DNA from 2 places in the Alteromonas sp. RW2A1 genome. Region 1 is predicted to be linked to the other one. Evidence: predicted binding sites of a transcription regulator. Region 1 holds the regulator's gene; the other holds the start of a gene.

Region 1 (7,731 bases):
CAGGCCCTTATTGCTTATCTACAATCTCTTGGCACACATTTGAAATAATATGGACCAAGGAATTATAGGCAGCATTTTTACTATCATCGTCTTTGTTTGCTTCATTGGCATAGTTTGGTGGGCATTTAGTAGCAGCAACAAGCAAAAGTTTGATGAAGCCGCAAACCTACCGTTTGCAGACGAAGAAAAAGAAAAATCAAAAGAAGATTAGCAGGAGTCTTGAACTCATGAGTATGTTTTGGACAATTTGGATTTCAGTGATAACCATAGGGTCAATCATTGGTTGCTACTTCCTTCTGCGCTGGTGTCTTTCTAACCAGACAGGTGTACCAGAAGGAGAGTCAATGGGTCACGAATTTGATGGTATCGAGGAGTTGAATAATCAACTTCCTCGCTGGTGGACAATTATGTTCTACATCACCATCGTTTGGGGCTTTTTATATCTGGCACTTTATCCCGGTTTAGGTGCTTACGAAGGTTTATTAGGTTGGAAGAGCTCTCACCAAAATATTCAGTCTTTAGAAGAGTCTATGCAAGCGCGAATTGACGCAAAAGAGCAAGGCAGATTGGTTCAATACGACCGCGAGTTAGACTATGCGGCCGATAAATTTGACCCAATTTTCGAAGCTTATGCGCAAATTCCGGTTGAAGAGCTGGCGAATGATCCAGAGGCAAACAAAGTAGGTCAGCGTTTGTTCCTACAGAATTGCTCTCAGTGCCACGGTTCTGATGCTCGCGGTCAAAACGGCGGCTTCCCTAACCTTACCGACGACGATTGGTTGTATGGCGGTTCAGGTGACAAAATTGTTGAGACGCTGATAAACGGTCGACGCGCTGCAATGCCAGCATGGCTGGATGCTATGGGCGAAGACGGCATAGACGAAGTGGTTAACTACGTACTAAGTCTGAGCGGACGTGATGTAGATCCACAGCTTGCGAAAGCAGGTAAAGCCCGCTTTGCTGCATGTGCTGCATGCCACGGTATGGATGGTAAGGGTAATCAAATGCTTGGCGCTCCTAACCTTACAGACAACATCTGGCTATACGGCGGCAGTCACAGAGCAGTGACAGAAACGCTTACTTATGGTCGTAATGGCGTAATGCCAGCGTTTAAGAAAACTCTAGGTGAAGACAAAATTCATGTCGTTGCAGCCTATGTTTACAGCCTTTCAAATGATTAATATATGAATCGCTAAATATCGCAAAAAGCCCCGTTACTGCGGGGCTTTTTTTGTTTGCCCAGCGAAGCTGGCAAACCCGTCAGGTTGAAAGAAACCTGAATCACCCTGACTGAGGGGAAGATAATCCGAATGGCAAGGGCTAGCAAGTGATATGAAGTATGCAGGAGCCGTATACGAGGCCCGTACGTACGGTTCTGTGAGAGGGATGAGGCGCAAGCCTCACCCTACTCGATATGAGAAAATACGACAGCGTGAATGTTAAAGGAATTGATGCTTAAGGATTTGATGGAAAAGGAATTTACGTTCACATCTAGATTAACGTCATACCCATAGATATTTTTGTGTTTTTATAGCGCGGCAGTAGTTGAGTACAACTGACGCCCTAAAAATAGCAAAGCAGAAAAAAGTAAAACAAAAGAGTGTCTATGCGTATGCAGTTAGCAAATAACATCGAGATTATCTATTAATGAATACACCTTGGTATAAACAATTTTGGCCCTGGTTTCTTATTGCTGTACCTGTGATAACAGCGGTTATGGGCGGCGTACTTTTAAATCTTGCGATTTCAACCGAAGACAGTTTAGTGGTTGATGACTATTACAAAGAAGGTAAAGCTATTAATGCTCGTCTGGATAAGGAAGATGTTGCTCGCAGACTTAATATGACGTCAGATCTCACTATCAACGATGGCAGTATTGCGCTGGAATTCCATTCTGGTATTCCAGCAGAGGGCAATGCCTTAAAACTTAATTTCTACCACGTCACGCTAGAAGAAAAAGACGTAAGTACCCTACTCAGCCGCGACGCCAACGGTATTTATCGCGGTTACATAGAAGAGAACTTAGATGGAAAATGGAAGGTATCTCTAACACCTGTAGATGAAAGCTGGAAAATAGAGAACACACTGATACTTCCTAATACCGACGTTATAAAGTTTAATCCTTAATGAAAGAGACCAACTGTTATCACTGCGGTTTACCCAATGATGACGACAAATGTTATGAAACTGTTGTACTGGGTGCAACCAGGCAAATGTGTTGCCCTGGTTGTCAAGCCGTTGCTGAAGCCATTGTTAACAACGGCCTAGAAGATTATTACCAGTTTAGAACAGAGCCCGCGCAAAAATCGGATGATAGCATTCTCGACACTCTCGATAGACTAAAAGTGTACGACGACCCAACCCTTCAAGACGAGTTTGTTTACGATGAGGGGCAGCACAAGCAAATTCAATTAACTCTCGAGGGTATTACTTGTGCTGCGTGTGGTTGGTTGATTGAAAAGCAACTCGCTAAAGTGAACGGCATACAGCAGGTTGCTGTTAATGTTCAAGAGCGCAGAGCATTAGTCACTTGGTCAGAATCAAAAATTAAGTTAAGCCAAATTCTCTCCACTCTGAAGCGAATTGGATACTCCGGTTCTCCCTTCCACCCCGACGAGCATGAAGCCAGTTACAAACGTGAAGAAAAGGTATTTATTAAAAAGCTTGGTTTAGCCGGCATCATGACCATGCAGGTAATGATGCTAATGACGGGCCTTTACTTCGACTGGTTTGGCGCTATTGAATTAGAAACTCGTCAATATTTTTACTGGGTAGCCTTAACGCTAACCACACCCGTGGTGCTGTATTCGGGGAGTACTTTTTATGTGGGTGCAGCAAAAGCCTTAAGCGCCAGAACCGTGAATATGGACGTGCCAGTCACAATAGCCATCTTCGGCACCTACATTGCGGGCATTCGCTCTACACTGCTCGAACAAGGAGAAGTGTATTTTGAGTCTATCTGTATGTTTATATTTCTGTTGCTTCTAAGTCGATTTTTAGAGCACAGAAGTCGGCATCGTGCCGCACAGATATCTGCAAATATGATGCAATATATTCCAGTATCAGCAACTAAATTGCTGCCCGACGGAAGCATGAGTGAATGCTTGGCAAAGCAGCTTAAACCCAATGATGTGGTGGTAATAAAACCGGGCGCTACCATTCCTGTTGACGGGCTAGTTGAAGAAGGTAGTGCGTCTGTCGACGAATCTATGCTAACAGGAGAATTTGATCCTGTCGTAAAACATGCCAAAAGTACCGTTTACGGCGGCACAATTTGCCGTGACGGGACGCTAACGGTAACGGTTACACATACACTCAAAAATGCCTTGGTAAATCAAATAATGCGCCTTCAGGCCAGCGCCATGGCAAGTAAACCAAAAGCTGCGCAACTGGCCGATGAGTTTTCGAGATACTTTGTCAGTGCAGTCTTGTTAATCGCATTATTAACCTATAGCTACTGGACCTATAACGGCAATGCTGATGCTTTTTGGATCACCATTTCTGTATTAGTAGCCACTTGTCCTTGTGCTCTAGGCCTTGCTACGCCTTCTGCATTAACCTGCGCAATGGCAAAACTCAACAAACAAGGCATTCTGTTAAAAAGGGCTGACGCCCTAGAGCAAATTACCACGATAAATACCGTTGCTCTTGATAAAACCGGTACTCTCACGCAAGGAAAGTTTAGCATCAAGCAAGACTGGTACGCAGACACGGTCGACAGCACCAAAGCGTGGGAAATTTCGGTTGCTCTAGAATCACGTTCTGAGCACCCTATTGCCAATGCCTTCTCTGGCGATGTATTACACAGGGTAAGCCAATTTTCAGTCACTCCGGGCGGCGGAATTAGTGGCGAAATAAACGGCGCTAATTTTACAATGGGTTCGGCGGCATTTTGTGAGATAAGTCCCGAGTCGTTGCCGATATCAGCCAATGTATATTTAGCCACAGACGGCAAATTAGTAGCGGCGTTTCAAGTAAGCGATAGTCTACGAAAAGACGCCAAAACCACATTAGATGCACTTGCCGTTCATAATGACTTGGTCGTGTTAAGTGGCGATACACAACAAAACGTAAACGAACTAACCGCTTCCCTACCCGTTTCGATGGCAATGGGTGGACTTACTCCTGAGCAGAAATTTGAAGAGGTACGGCTGCTTCAGTCACGCAATAAGAAAGTGATGATGATGGGAGATGGTATTAATGACGCTCCGGTTCTTGCCAGCGCCGATGTAGCTATTGCGGTAGGCAATGCAACGGATGTAGCTAAAACTGCCGCAGATGTTATTCTTCTTGGCGACCAGCTTCTTTCCGTCCCACTGTTAATTGAAACTGCCCACAAGGCAAAAACGAAAATTCGTCAAAATATCGGATGGTCTGTGCTGTATAACCTGATCATTCTACCGTTTGCGGTTTCAGGGCTTTTGTCGCCGTGGATGGCCGTTGTTGGCATGTCATTAAGCAGTATTATTGTCGTTACCAATTCAACCCGATTATTGAGCAAATAGCATGAGCATTATTTATGTACTTATTCCTATCGCTATTATTATTGTCGCCCTTGCCGTGGTAATCTTTTTTTGGGCGGTAAAATCGAATCAGTTTGAAGATCTAGATCGACAGGGCTACAGTATTTTGTTCGACGATGACCTCTCACCTGAGGAAAAGAAACTCGCAGAACAGCGCAAGCGAATTCAGCAAGAAAACGAAAAAAATGGATCAGATTAGCTATCTTTCTGCATTCCTTATTGGACTAGCTGGCGGGGTTCACTGCGTTGGTATGTGCGGGGGCATAGTATCTGCCTTGCGCATGGTAACTCCGAAAGATAAGCCTGCACTTCCTTTCACCCTTGCTTACAACAGTGGCCGTATTGCAAGCTATACACTTGCTGGTGCGATTACCGGCGCTCTTGGTAAAATAGCCACCGATTTTGTACCACTAGCGAATTACGTCCTTTCTTTGCTAAGCGGTGTGATGCTTTTCCTACTTGCTTGCTATTTAGGGAAGTGGTGGACTGGATTAACAGCGCTTGAAAGTGCAGGAAAGCATCTATTTAAATATGTTCAGCCCATTTCAAAACGCTTTCTCCCGTTTAAAACGCCCTTAAGCGCAATACCTTATGGCTTTCTTTGGGGGTGGTTACCCTGTGGGCTTGTATATTCCACTTTAACTTGGTCTCTTGCTGCAGGCTCTGCGATACAAGGCGCTGGAATTATGTTCTTTTTTGGTTTGGGCACATTGCCAACATTACTTGCTGTGGGCGCTGGCAGCCAGTATATTGTGAGAGGCTTTAGACACATTATTGTGCGTCAAGGTATTGCATCGGCCATGGCCTTGTATGCAGCTTATCTTATTTATAGCGCATTATCTTAAATGGTGTTGTAACATATACCCATGTTCATCCTAAGAGAATAGAAATTATGAGCAAAGGAAGCGGATTCTCTATCCACTGTCAAAACTGCAGCTTTAGTCATTTATGTTTGCCAGTGGCTTTGAATAAGACAGAAATCGAATCGTTAGACGATATCATTGAGCGTAAAAAACCTCTGCATAAAGGCGACACGCTAATAAACAATGGCGATACCTTTACTTCATTGTTTGCAGTAAGAACGGGCTCGTTTAAATCATTTGTTACCAATTCAGACGGCGAAGAGCAAATTACTGGCTTCCATTTTCCTGGTGACATCGTCGGTTTCGACGCACTGCGCGAAAGTAGGCATCAAAGTTATACTCAGGCGTTAGAAACCGCCATGGTTTGCGAATTACCCTACGAAACACTAGATGAGATGGCAGTTCAGTTTCCTAAATTACGCCATCAGATTATGAGCTTTATGAGTGCTGAGATAAAACAAGATCACGACATGATCATGATGCTCAATAAACGAACAGCCGAGGAGCGCTTGCTCTATTTCATCTCTCATCTTTCTCAGCGTTTTGAAGAGCGTGGTTTTTCACTCCGAGAGTTTCATCTTACAATGACCCGTAATGAAATTGGTAATTACCTGGGTCTTACCATTGAAACCATTAGTCGTTTGTTAAGCCGTTTTCAAAAAGAAAAGCTGATAAAAGTAGATGGGAAACTGATTACTATCCTCGACTTCGATGCTATTGATGGCAAGGTAACTGCGCTAAAAGGCCCCAGTATTGTTTGCAACGGTTAACAGCTTAACCGTTGCAACTGTTAAAATATTGATCTAAAACAACCCACACTTTCGCTATTGTCTATTACACTTAATGTATTGCTTCATAAGAAGGAGACATTATGATTGAGTGTAATCACATTTTGGCAATTGTTGATTCAGAGCGAGATAATCAGCCCGCATTAAGTCGAGCTCTTGAACTTGCCTCAAAAACCGGCGCCACCGTGACTGCCATGATGGTAGTTTATGACCTCTCTTATGATATGACGACCATGCTTAGTCCCGACGAGCGTGATACTATGCGAGACGCAGTTACAAAGGATCAATCGAAGTGGCTTGGGGAACAATTAAAGGAACAAGGCTTTTCCAACATTGATATTGTTGTTGAGTGGAATAACAGAGCCCACGAAGCCATCATTTACTACGCACTCAATAACCAAATAGACTTAGTGGTTAAAGCAACGAAAGACCACGACGACATCGCCTCAGTGTTGTTTACGCCAACCGACTGGCATCTAATGAGAAAGTGTCCTCGCCCTGTTCTCCTTGTAAAAGAGCACGACTGGCCGGAAGATGGCGAAATAATAGCTGCAGTGAATGTAGGCAGTGAAGATGAGGAACATGCTGCACTCAACGACAAAATAACCGTGATCGCGAACGAGTATGCAAGGCTGTTAAAAGGCCACGTTAACTTAGTGAATAGTTACCCTTCCACACCGTTGAATATTGCCATTGAGGTGCCAGAGTTCGATTCTGACAAATATCACAGCGCAGTTAAAAATCATCATCATGATGAAATGGACAAACACGCGGCGAAACATGGGGTTGCTCCTGACAAATGTATCGTAAAAGAAGGTTTACCTGAACGCGTTATCCCTCAAGTTGCCAAGGACATAGATGCCGAACTGGTGATCATAGGCACGGTAGGACGGGTTGGTATATCTGCCGCGCTAATAGGCAACACCGCAGAGCACGTTATTGATGCTCTTAACTGTGATGTATTAGCAATTAAACCTAACGGGTTTGTATCGCCTTATACGATCTAGCAACGCTGAGACATTTGTTTCGCCCTCAATCGGTTGAAGAAATTCTGGACACAACCGTAGTTAACAAAAGCCGCTTTATTGTATAATGGCGGCTTTTACACGAACCAAGTTAGTTAATTATGAGTTTAGGCACTAACGGCGCTAATACGTCGTCTTCTGCTGCGCAGGAAAGTAAGCAAAAGCACAGTTTCAATAAGCTACAAAAGCGTCTTCGCCGTAATGTGGGTAAAGCGATAGCCGACTTTGGCATGATTGAAGAAAACGACAAGGTAATGGTGTGTTTGTCCGGTGGCAAGGACAGCTATACCATGCTCGATATACTCATGTTCTTAAAACGTGTTGCGCCTATCCACTTTGACATTATCGCGGTAAATTTAGACCAAAAGCAGCCTGGCTTTCCTGAACATATCTTGCCTAATTACTTGGACAGCGTAAATGTAGATTACAAAATAGTGGAAGAAGACACCTATTCCATTGTTAAAGATAAAATCCCAGAGGGAAAAACCACGTGTTCGCTTTGCTCAAGATTGCGCAGAGGTATTCTATATCG
Region 2 (7,731 bases), 1.6 Mb from region 1:
TCGTAAAATTAGACCAAGCAGCATAAATGTTGCCGGAAGATACAGTGCTTGCAGCACTTTGCTGTGCGCCTCGGGAAAAGCAATCAGCAACAGACCTACTGCCAATACCAGCCAGGTTTCGTTTGCGTCCCAGTAGGGCCCAATAGACGCGATCATATCGTCTCTAAATGCTTCAGTACGTGGCGGAATTAATACACCTACACCTAAATCATACCCATCTAATATGGCGTAAAGCAGAATAGATAGCCCCAGCAGGCCCACGTATATGTTGCCGAGCATTTGTGGAGATACATTTTCAAACATCATAGCTCCTTACACCGCTACCGGGTTGGTATTGTTGGGTTTGATTTTAGCCTTTGCGACTTCTCGTTCCTCTGTGGTGATTTCTTCAATCTCCACGGCGCGACGACACATCAGCATTAACGTACTGATATAGGCAATAAGCAACCCTGTATAGATGACCGCATAAAGTGTGAACGACATTGCCACATTGCTTGGTGGTAGCTGAGTGACAGCATCCGCTGTTTTTAGCACACCACTTACCAAATAAGGCTGGCGACCAATTTCTGTGACATACCAGCCCGCAAGGGTGGCTACCCAACCGCTGAACGCCATACCCACAAACGTGCGCTTGAGCCATAACGGAAACGCGCGGTTTCGCATTAAATAAATACTGCCTAGCCAAGACACTGCAAGCATGAGCATTCCCATTCCTACCATTACCCTAAAGCCGTAAAATACAGGTGCTACAGGCGGGTGTTCCCCCTCAAACTCGTTAAGACCTTTCAGCTCACCCTTCAAGTCGTGAGTAAGAATAAGGCTTGCTGCATACGGAATAGGTATTTCGAAGTGATTCTCCTTATTATCCTCATCGGGAATGGCGAATAGCAGTAGCGGAGCGCCTTCAGTGGTTTCCCACAATCCTTCCATAGCAGCTACTTTTTGCGGCTGGTGTTCAAGTGTGTTTAATCCATGCATATCACCTGCAAATATTTGCAGCGGGATAAGCACTGCCGCAGTGTATGTGGCGTATACCACCCCATCGACAACCTCAAAACCTTGCGGTGTTTGCATCCAGCTATTGAGCGCTAAAATCCAAAAGGCAGACGTAGTGGTGCCAAGAGCCACAATAAGTGTTGAGGTAGTATGTAGCCAGTTCGGCACACGGCGAATGCCAAATAGCATTATGCCCAAAAACGTGGCTTCTAAGAAAAAGGCCGTAAGCACTTCGTAGCCCAGTAACGGGCCCGCCACGTTCCCCACCTTTTCCATAAATCCGGGCCAGTTAGTCCCAAACTGAAATGACATGGTAACGCCGCTGACTACGCCTAATGCAAAGCTCAGGGCAAAAACCCGCACCCAAAATCGGTACATACGCATCCACACTGGATGGCCTGAGGTGTTCGAACGTAGTTTAAAGTAGAAAAGAAACCAACCCATAGCCATGGTGATGGTTGGAAATAAAATATGAAAACTAATATTTAGAGCAAATTGTAAACGAGACAGCAAGAATACATCCACGGAGGGTCTCCCTAATTGACACTGTTTTTACCCGGTAAAATCTTGTCCTTAAGCTCTAGCATACGGCCAACGCCTGAACCGAGTTTCATCAGCGTGTTTAATTTTTCAGGGCCAAGGTTTTGTAATTCCTCAGACCATGCCGTAATGGATTCCAATAAATCGTGTATTTCACTTAGTTTTTCTTGCGCACCAACTTCTGTGCCGTTGGCAGGCTCATCGAGTAAAAGATCGCGCAGTAAGCTTAATGTGGGGTCTATTTCGCGCTTACGCCTTTCTTCAAACACCCTATTTGCCAAAGTCCAAATATCGCCAGCAGGAATGAAAAATTCTTTACGCTCACCTGGCACAAGGTGCTGTTTGATCAACCGCCAAGATTGAAGCTCTTTTAGCCCCATACTGGTGTTTCCTCGAGAGATATTTAGTGCATCAGCAATTTCCTGTGCTGAAATGGGCTCATCGTTTAGCACAATAAGCGCCAAAATTTGACCAACTGTTCTGTTAAAGCCCCAGCGGCTTCCCATCTCACCAAAGTGCATAACAGCTGATGTAATAAGAGGTGTCATCTTCATTTTTTTGCGCCTATTGAAGTTTCAGAAATTACTGAAAGTTTAATACTCCATTTGATGCAGATCAATCTTTTTCAACATTAAATATGATTTCATAAAGACACTTAGGTCTTGGCTTTGGAGGAATGCATTTAAACTGTAATATGAAAGCGGTAGCGTAGGATATATTACGTTTTCAGCACTTTGGATAGCTTCGGTATGAGATTGGCAATGTCACAAAAAAACGCCAAGCAAATGTCCCCGCGAGCCTTTTATCGGTATAGCCATGCCTTGCAGTGTAACCATTATGCTGGGTTTTTCAGGCACTTCAGCAGGCTTTTTAGCCGCATTAGTAGGCTTTTTCCATTTGTCTGGTGCTGCTGCCGGCGCGTATTTAGTGACCTTTTTCGGCCATATACTATCGATGGACGCTGTTCAGGCATTTGTTCTTATAACACTGGGATTAAGTTTTGGTAGCGTTATTGCCTGCCTATTTCTAAAGCCGTCAACTATAGTAGATACTATGTAAAAGGCTCTTATAAATGCACCGAACCGTTTGAACAGTCAGTTCATCCAATTATTTTGTGCTTTCATGGTATTCCATAGTAAATGCGGCGCAAAAAAGTGATTATTGGCGGCATAACCTTTAACATGTCCGATTAGTGATTCTTTCAGGGGCTTACTCATTGCGCCTGAATGACACCTCATCTCTTGCTAGATAGTGGTGTATCAGAAAAAAGGTTTCCACTATGAGTCAAGCTTCACCACAATTAATGAAGAATTGTGAAGACGAACCCATCCACCTTATCGAAAGTGTTCAAAGTTTCGGTTATGTGATTGCCCTCAATCCTGCAGATAAAACCATTCAAGTGGTAAGCAGTAATATTCGAGAACTATTCAAAGTAGACATTGTTCCCGGGGAAACGCTTATTACTGAGCTTTTTACTATCCCCAATCCGGAAGCTCACACTTTTAAAACCATCTTTGAAGCGGTACAAGGCGGCAAGGTGCGTCATGCTTACCAGTGGCAGTTCGCAGAAAATGCGCTGTGGCTTGAGGACTGGGAAAAAGAGGGAAGTGGCGTAGCGTACGAATCAAATGGTTTACTGGTTATCGAATTAGAGCCCACTCCGCAATTAAGTTACGAAGCAGCGCAGCAGTGGGTGCCCATGGATATGGACTTACGCGCTTTGTTGCCCGACGTGGATGACAGTGACTCTATAGGCGATGTGGCAGATGCCATAGCGCGATATTTTCAAGACTATGTTGGTTTTGATGCCGTTATGGTTTACCAATTCGACGAAGACCATTGCGGTGAAGTTATCGGTGAGGCAACGGAATCTGAGGGTAAATCTTTTAAGGGGCTTAAATTTCCAGCCTCCGATATTCCACAGCAGGCCAGAGAGCTTTATTTGCTGAATCGCGTTCGCTGCGTGTTCGATGTTGATGAGCCAGTAATTCCACTTTTGCCCCGTATTGAAGACTCTGAACGGCCGCCCCTCGACCTTTCAATGTCAATGGTGCGCTCAGTTTCACCCACCCACATTACGTATCTTAAAAATATGGGAGTACGCTCATCTTTTTCTGTAAGTCTAGTGTTTGAAGGCAAACTGTGGGGCTTGTTAGCGTGCCATAGTAAAAAGCCTATATACGTAGATCAGAAAAAGCGCTTAGTGTGTGAATCATTAGGACATCTATACGCATGGCAGTTACATACTAAAACGCTTCACGAAAAAAAGGAGCATTTTCAAAATCGCCAGCGTTCATTAAATAACATTGTTCATCAGCTAACGTCTTACTCCAACCCGCTTGAAGCGATTAAGCAAAAGGAAAAAGACCTACTGCAGGTGGCTGATGCATGCGGCATGGCGGTTGTTACACCATCGAGTAATTACTTTGTGGGAAAAACGCCATCAGAATCCACATTAATGAAGCTCCTAGACAAGTTTGCTATTCCAAACTCAGAACAGTCGGTTACGTTAAATCGCTTAGCTGAACAGGTGACAGATTCTTGCAACCTCAACGGTATTCGCGGGATGTACATATCTTGCGTGTCGGCAAAGTTAGGTTACTACACGGTATGGTTTAGAGAGCAGCGAGATAAAACGATTCGCTGGGCCGGACGTGACGCGGCTAAGCAGGATCAGCTTAAATCATTAACGCCTCGAAATTCTTTCGAGTTGTATTTACAAAGTGTGGCAGATGAATCTGTAGATTGGACTGAAGATGATAAGTTAATTATTGAAGGCTTCGATCACCTCTTTATTCCTTATGCCTTGAGTTTAAAAGCGTCTCTTGATAAACAAATCAACAAGCTCGAAGAGCTTGATAAGGCCAAAGATCAGTTTCTGGCCAGCATTTCTCACGAACTGCGTTCACCACTCAATTCTATTGTGGGTTGGACAGATTTAGCGCTAATGGATTTAGACAACGTAGATAGAATGAAAGATGCGTTAGGGGTTATCAAGCGGGCTGCATCTACTCAGGCGGCATTAATAAACGACATCCTTGATTTATCTCGCATTATCTCGGGTACGATGAAGCTCAGTACTCATTCTTTAAAGATAACTCATTCTATTTCCGAAGTAGCCAAGTCGTTTGAAGCTGGGTTCGCAAGTAAGAATATTCAGCTATCGATTAACTGCGAAGACGAACATACGCAGATTTTAGGCGATAATTTACGTATTAAGCAGGTTATCAACAACCTATTGAGTAATGCCCTTAAGTTTACCTCTAAGGGCGGAACAGTGCATATTCGAGGAAAGCGTGAACATTCAAACTACCTGTTTAAGGTAAAAGATAATGGCAAAGGCATGACGCAAGAACAGATCTCCCATGTCTTTGAACGCTTTTATCAAGGCAAGAACGAGCACAACAAAAATGGCTTAGGTCTTGGGCTTTCTATTGTAAAGAGCTTGGTAGAAATGCACGGCGGAGAAATTCGTGCAGAGAGCAATGGCCCTAATACGGGCACAACTTTCTTTGTATCTTTGCCTATTGCGCCGTTAAATGTGTTTGATGAAATTATTGAAACTAAAAACACCGAAATAAGTGACTTAACACCGTCTTACCGTTTAAACGGCCTGCGTATTTTAGTGGCCGAAGATGAGAAAGATGCCCGCGATTTTATTAAGCTTTTCCTCGAATCAAACGGGGCTAGGGTGAATGTAGTCAAAAACGGCCTGCTGGCATGGAAAGAAATAAACGAAATGCCAGAGGCGTTCGATTTACTGCTTTCTGATATTGGCATGCCGGAGTTGGACGGTTTAGGGTTAATGCTCAAAATTCGCTCTAGCGAGTTTAGTCAGATATCTTCACTTAATGCGGTGGCGTTAACGGCATATGCCTACACGTCGGATAGGGTAAAAGCGCTTAAGGCCGGGTTTAATAATTATGTATCTAAGCCTGTAGACGGCGAAGAGTTGCTTACCATTTTGGAAATGTATATGTAGGTTGGCTCTGTTTGCCGAGAGCCCTTTTGGCACTACCAGCGCTGCAGTAAGGTTTCGTAGGTTGTGGCGTCGAGTAGAGATATTCGCTCTTCTACCTCAGCGCTTGCACTAGAAAGCTTTTCATCTGCTAGCGCTTTTGAAGAAAAGGTCTCTCCGTTAATGACAAACAGGCTTTTGTCAGACGTGGGTGTGTTATCAAGGCGATAGGCTGTTTTAAGTAAGCTGGTTTCGCGGGTAATGTCGGTGTGACCAATATAGTCTGCAATTCCATCGTTATTGATGTCTTTGCGTAGCCAACTAATGCCCAACAGTGTGTTGTATTCTCCGCTTTTTTGCATAGCAGAGATAGCAGCATTAAATTTAGCAATAATCTCTTTTGCGTTAGCAACATCGTCTCGTATTGCCAGTTGAAACCCGCTTTTAATGAGCGGTTGAGAAGAAAAGTGCAGTGTTTCTTCGCTATCGTTGGCAAGTAGCGTATTAAATTCTCGTATTAATAACTCTGAGGTCACCAGGTATGGGGCTCTGTCGTCGGCGAGTTGGCGAAAAGCATCAAATGTCGACGGATTTCTAGACCACTTTATATCTTTCAGCAGTCTAAAGTTAGGCGTGTTGGCAAAACGATTTTCAACCGCTACACGGTTACGCTTTAGATGCTGAAAAATCTTTATGTTTTCAACATCGGCATCCTTACTCGCGGCATAGAGGTAAAGAGGTAAAAACACTTCTGATGTTAATACGTTGCCCAAGCTCTGGCCCATATCGACATAGGCGTATTCACCGTCTACTTTTCCTGAACGAACAGAACTGCCTAAAAAGGCTTGGCGCATAACTTTTACTTTTACATCTGTTTCGGTTTGAGAAAAGGCAGCTAAAACCAGCTCGTTAATTCTGGCAGGCTCACCATCGTCGTTAACATAGGTTTCAAAAGGAGTTGCAGCAAGCGTGAGCGAATTTGTTTGAGACACTACTGACACGCTAAAAAGAGCGGTGCTAAAAAAGCAAACAAGGGCGGTGAACGTAAAACGACTAACACGCTTTATAAGCAAGTTAATTCTCTCCTCACAGTGACACATTTAGTGAAGCTTATGCTTCACGCATTATTTATAGTTCTTTATACACTTTAGGGTAGTTATATGGTTTATTCCACACAGGATATATTAATGACAATTAACACCCCTGGTAATGTGTGCGCCAGAACTGTCTTGTGTAGAGCGTATAGAGCCATTTACCTTTTAATAAGTAGCAGAAAAAACGCCGAGTACAGCACATGCTCGGCGTAATACATGCTCGGCGTAATAGATGCAGGGCAATTATTCGCCGAAGCTACCTGCAGGGCCAGGGTAAACCACAACGCTTTCTACGCCATCGTTGTTGACACTGGCAACACCGAAGAAGTAGTTATCAATAACAATGTTATCTAGTGTGGCTTGGTTCACATTCCCAACAAACTTGCTGTACTCCCACTGCGGAGCATCGGTATGACGCCAATATACCTTATAGCCTTTCAACTGCGGGTTTTGTTGTTCGTCTAGGGCATCCCACATTAACGTTGTTGAAGGTTGAACCGCACCCTTAATTGAAACATTAGCCGGTGGGTTTGGTGCCCATGCCATAGAGGCAAGTGAAACCGCGTTTAAACCCGTAAGCTTAGCGGCATAATCAAAGTTCACCCCATCTAGCGTGTCGCCATATTTAATGCCATCTTCTTCACGTAAGTCTTGATGCTGGCGGGTATAATTTTCGTTGGTTTCCATAATTCGAATGCCTGGGTAGCCCAAGTCATTAAACGGGCGATGATGACCGCCACGGCCGAACCTGTCTAATCTATACACTACCATGGTGTCGAGGTTTTCAATGTATTGGTCGGCTATTTTGTCGATATAGCGAGCTAGATTTCTACTTGGTGAATCTACCTCTCCGCCCGTGAAGCGGCGGCGCCTTGCTTCAGCGTCGGTCTCGGTCACTCTTGTGCCCTCGGCAAATATACGGGCGGTAGTATTGTTAATTACACCGTTAATGCCTTCAATATTGCCAATCATATCGTTGTTCAGTACCGCTTTAATGCGCCAGCCATCTTCTTTGGCTTGGTTGGCCATGATGCGTCCGCCGAACAGCCCTTGCTCTTCGCCTGCTAACGCCGCATACACAATGGTGCCGTTGAACTTGTAATTAGATAGAACACGGGCCGCCTCTAATGTGCCCGCTACGCC

Evidence for each region. The regulator FNR, encoded in region 1, switches genes on or off when oxygen is low (the NO sensors DNR and NnrR bind a similar motif). The targets are predictions, from matches to a motif close to TTGATCTAGATCAA.
Region 2: a site for FNR is predicted at 2,142-2,155, ahead of BM528_RS16325 (GbsR/MarR family transcriptional regulator). Genes of this name have one in related genera too.

What each region holds. Positions count from the first base shown of each region.
Region 1 is NZ_CP018031.1:1,155,723-1,163,453, forward strand. Features, by position in the region: gene ccoO (cytochrome-c oxidase, cbb3-type subunit II) at 1-48, shown strand, start outside; gene BM528_RS05195 (cbb3-type cytochrome oxidase subunit 3) at 50-211, shown strand; gene ccoP (cytochrome-c oxidase, cbb3-type subunit III) at 228-1,181, shown strand; gene BM528_RS05205 (FixH family protein) at 1,648-2,127, shown strand; gene BM528_RS05210 (heavy metal translocating P-type ATPase) at 2,127-4,505, shown strand; gene ccoS (cbb3-type cytochrome oxidase assembly protein CcoS) at 4,507-4,722, shown strand; gene BM528_RS05220 (sulfite exporter TauE/SafE family protein) at 4,709-5,368, shown strand; gene fnr (fumarate/nitrate reduction transcriptional regulator Fnr) at 5,416-6,156, shown strand; gene uspE (universal stress protein UspE) at 6,258-7,181, shown strand; gene ttcA (tRNA 2-thiocytidine(32) synthetase TtcA) at 7,301-7,731, shown strand, end outside.
Region 2 is NZ_CP018031.1:3,694,864-3,702,594, reverse strand. Features, by position in the region: gene BM528_RS16335 (cytochrome d ubiquinol oxidase subunit II) at 1-303, opposite strand, end outside; gene BM528_RS16330 (cytochrome ubiquinol oxidase subunit I) at 313-1,521, opposite strand; gene BM528_RS16325 (GbsR/MarR family transcriptional regulator) at 1,533-2,090, opposite strand; gene BM528_RS16320 (hypothetical protein) at 2,353-2,595, shown strand; gene BM528_RS16315 (ATP-binding protein) at 2,816-5,518, shown strand; gene BM528_RS16310 (substrate-binding periplasmic protein) at 5,551-6,486, opposite strand; gene BM528_RS16305 (M28 family metallopeptidase) at 6,832-7,731, opposite strand, start outside.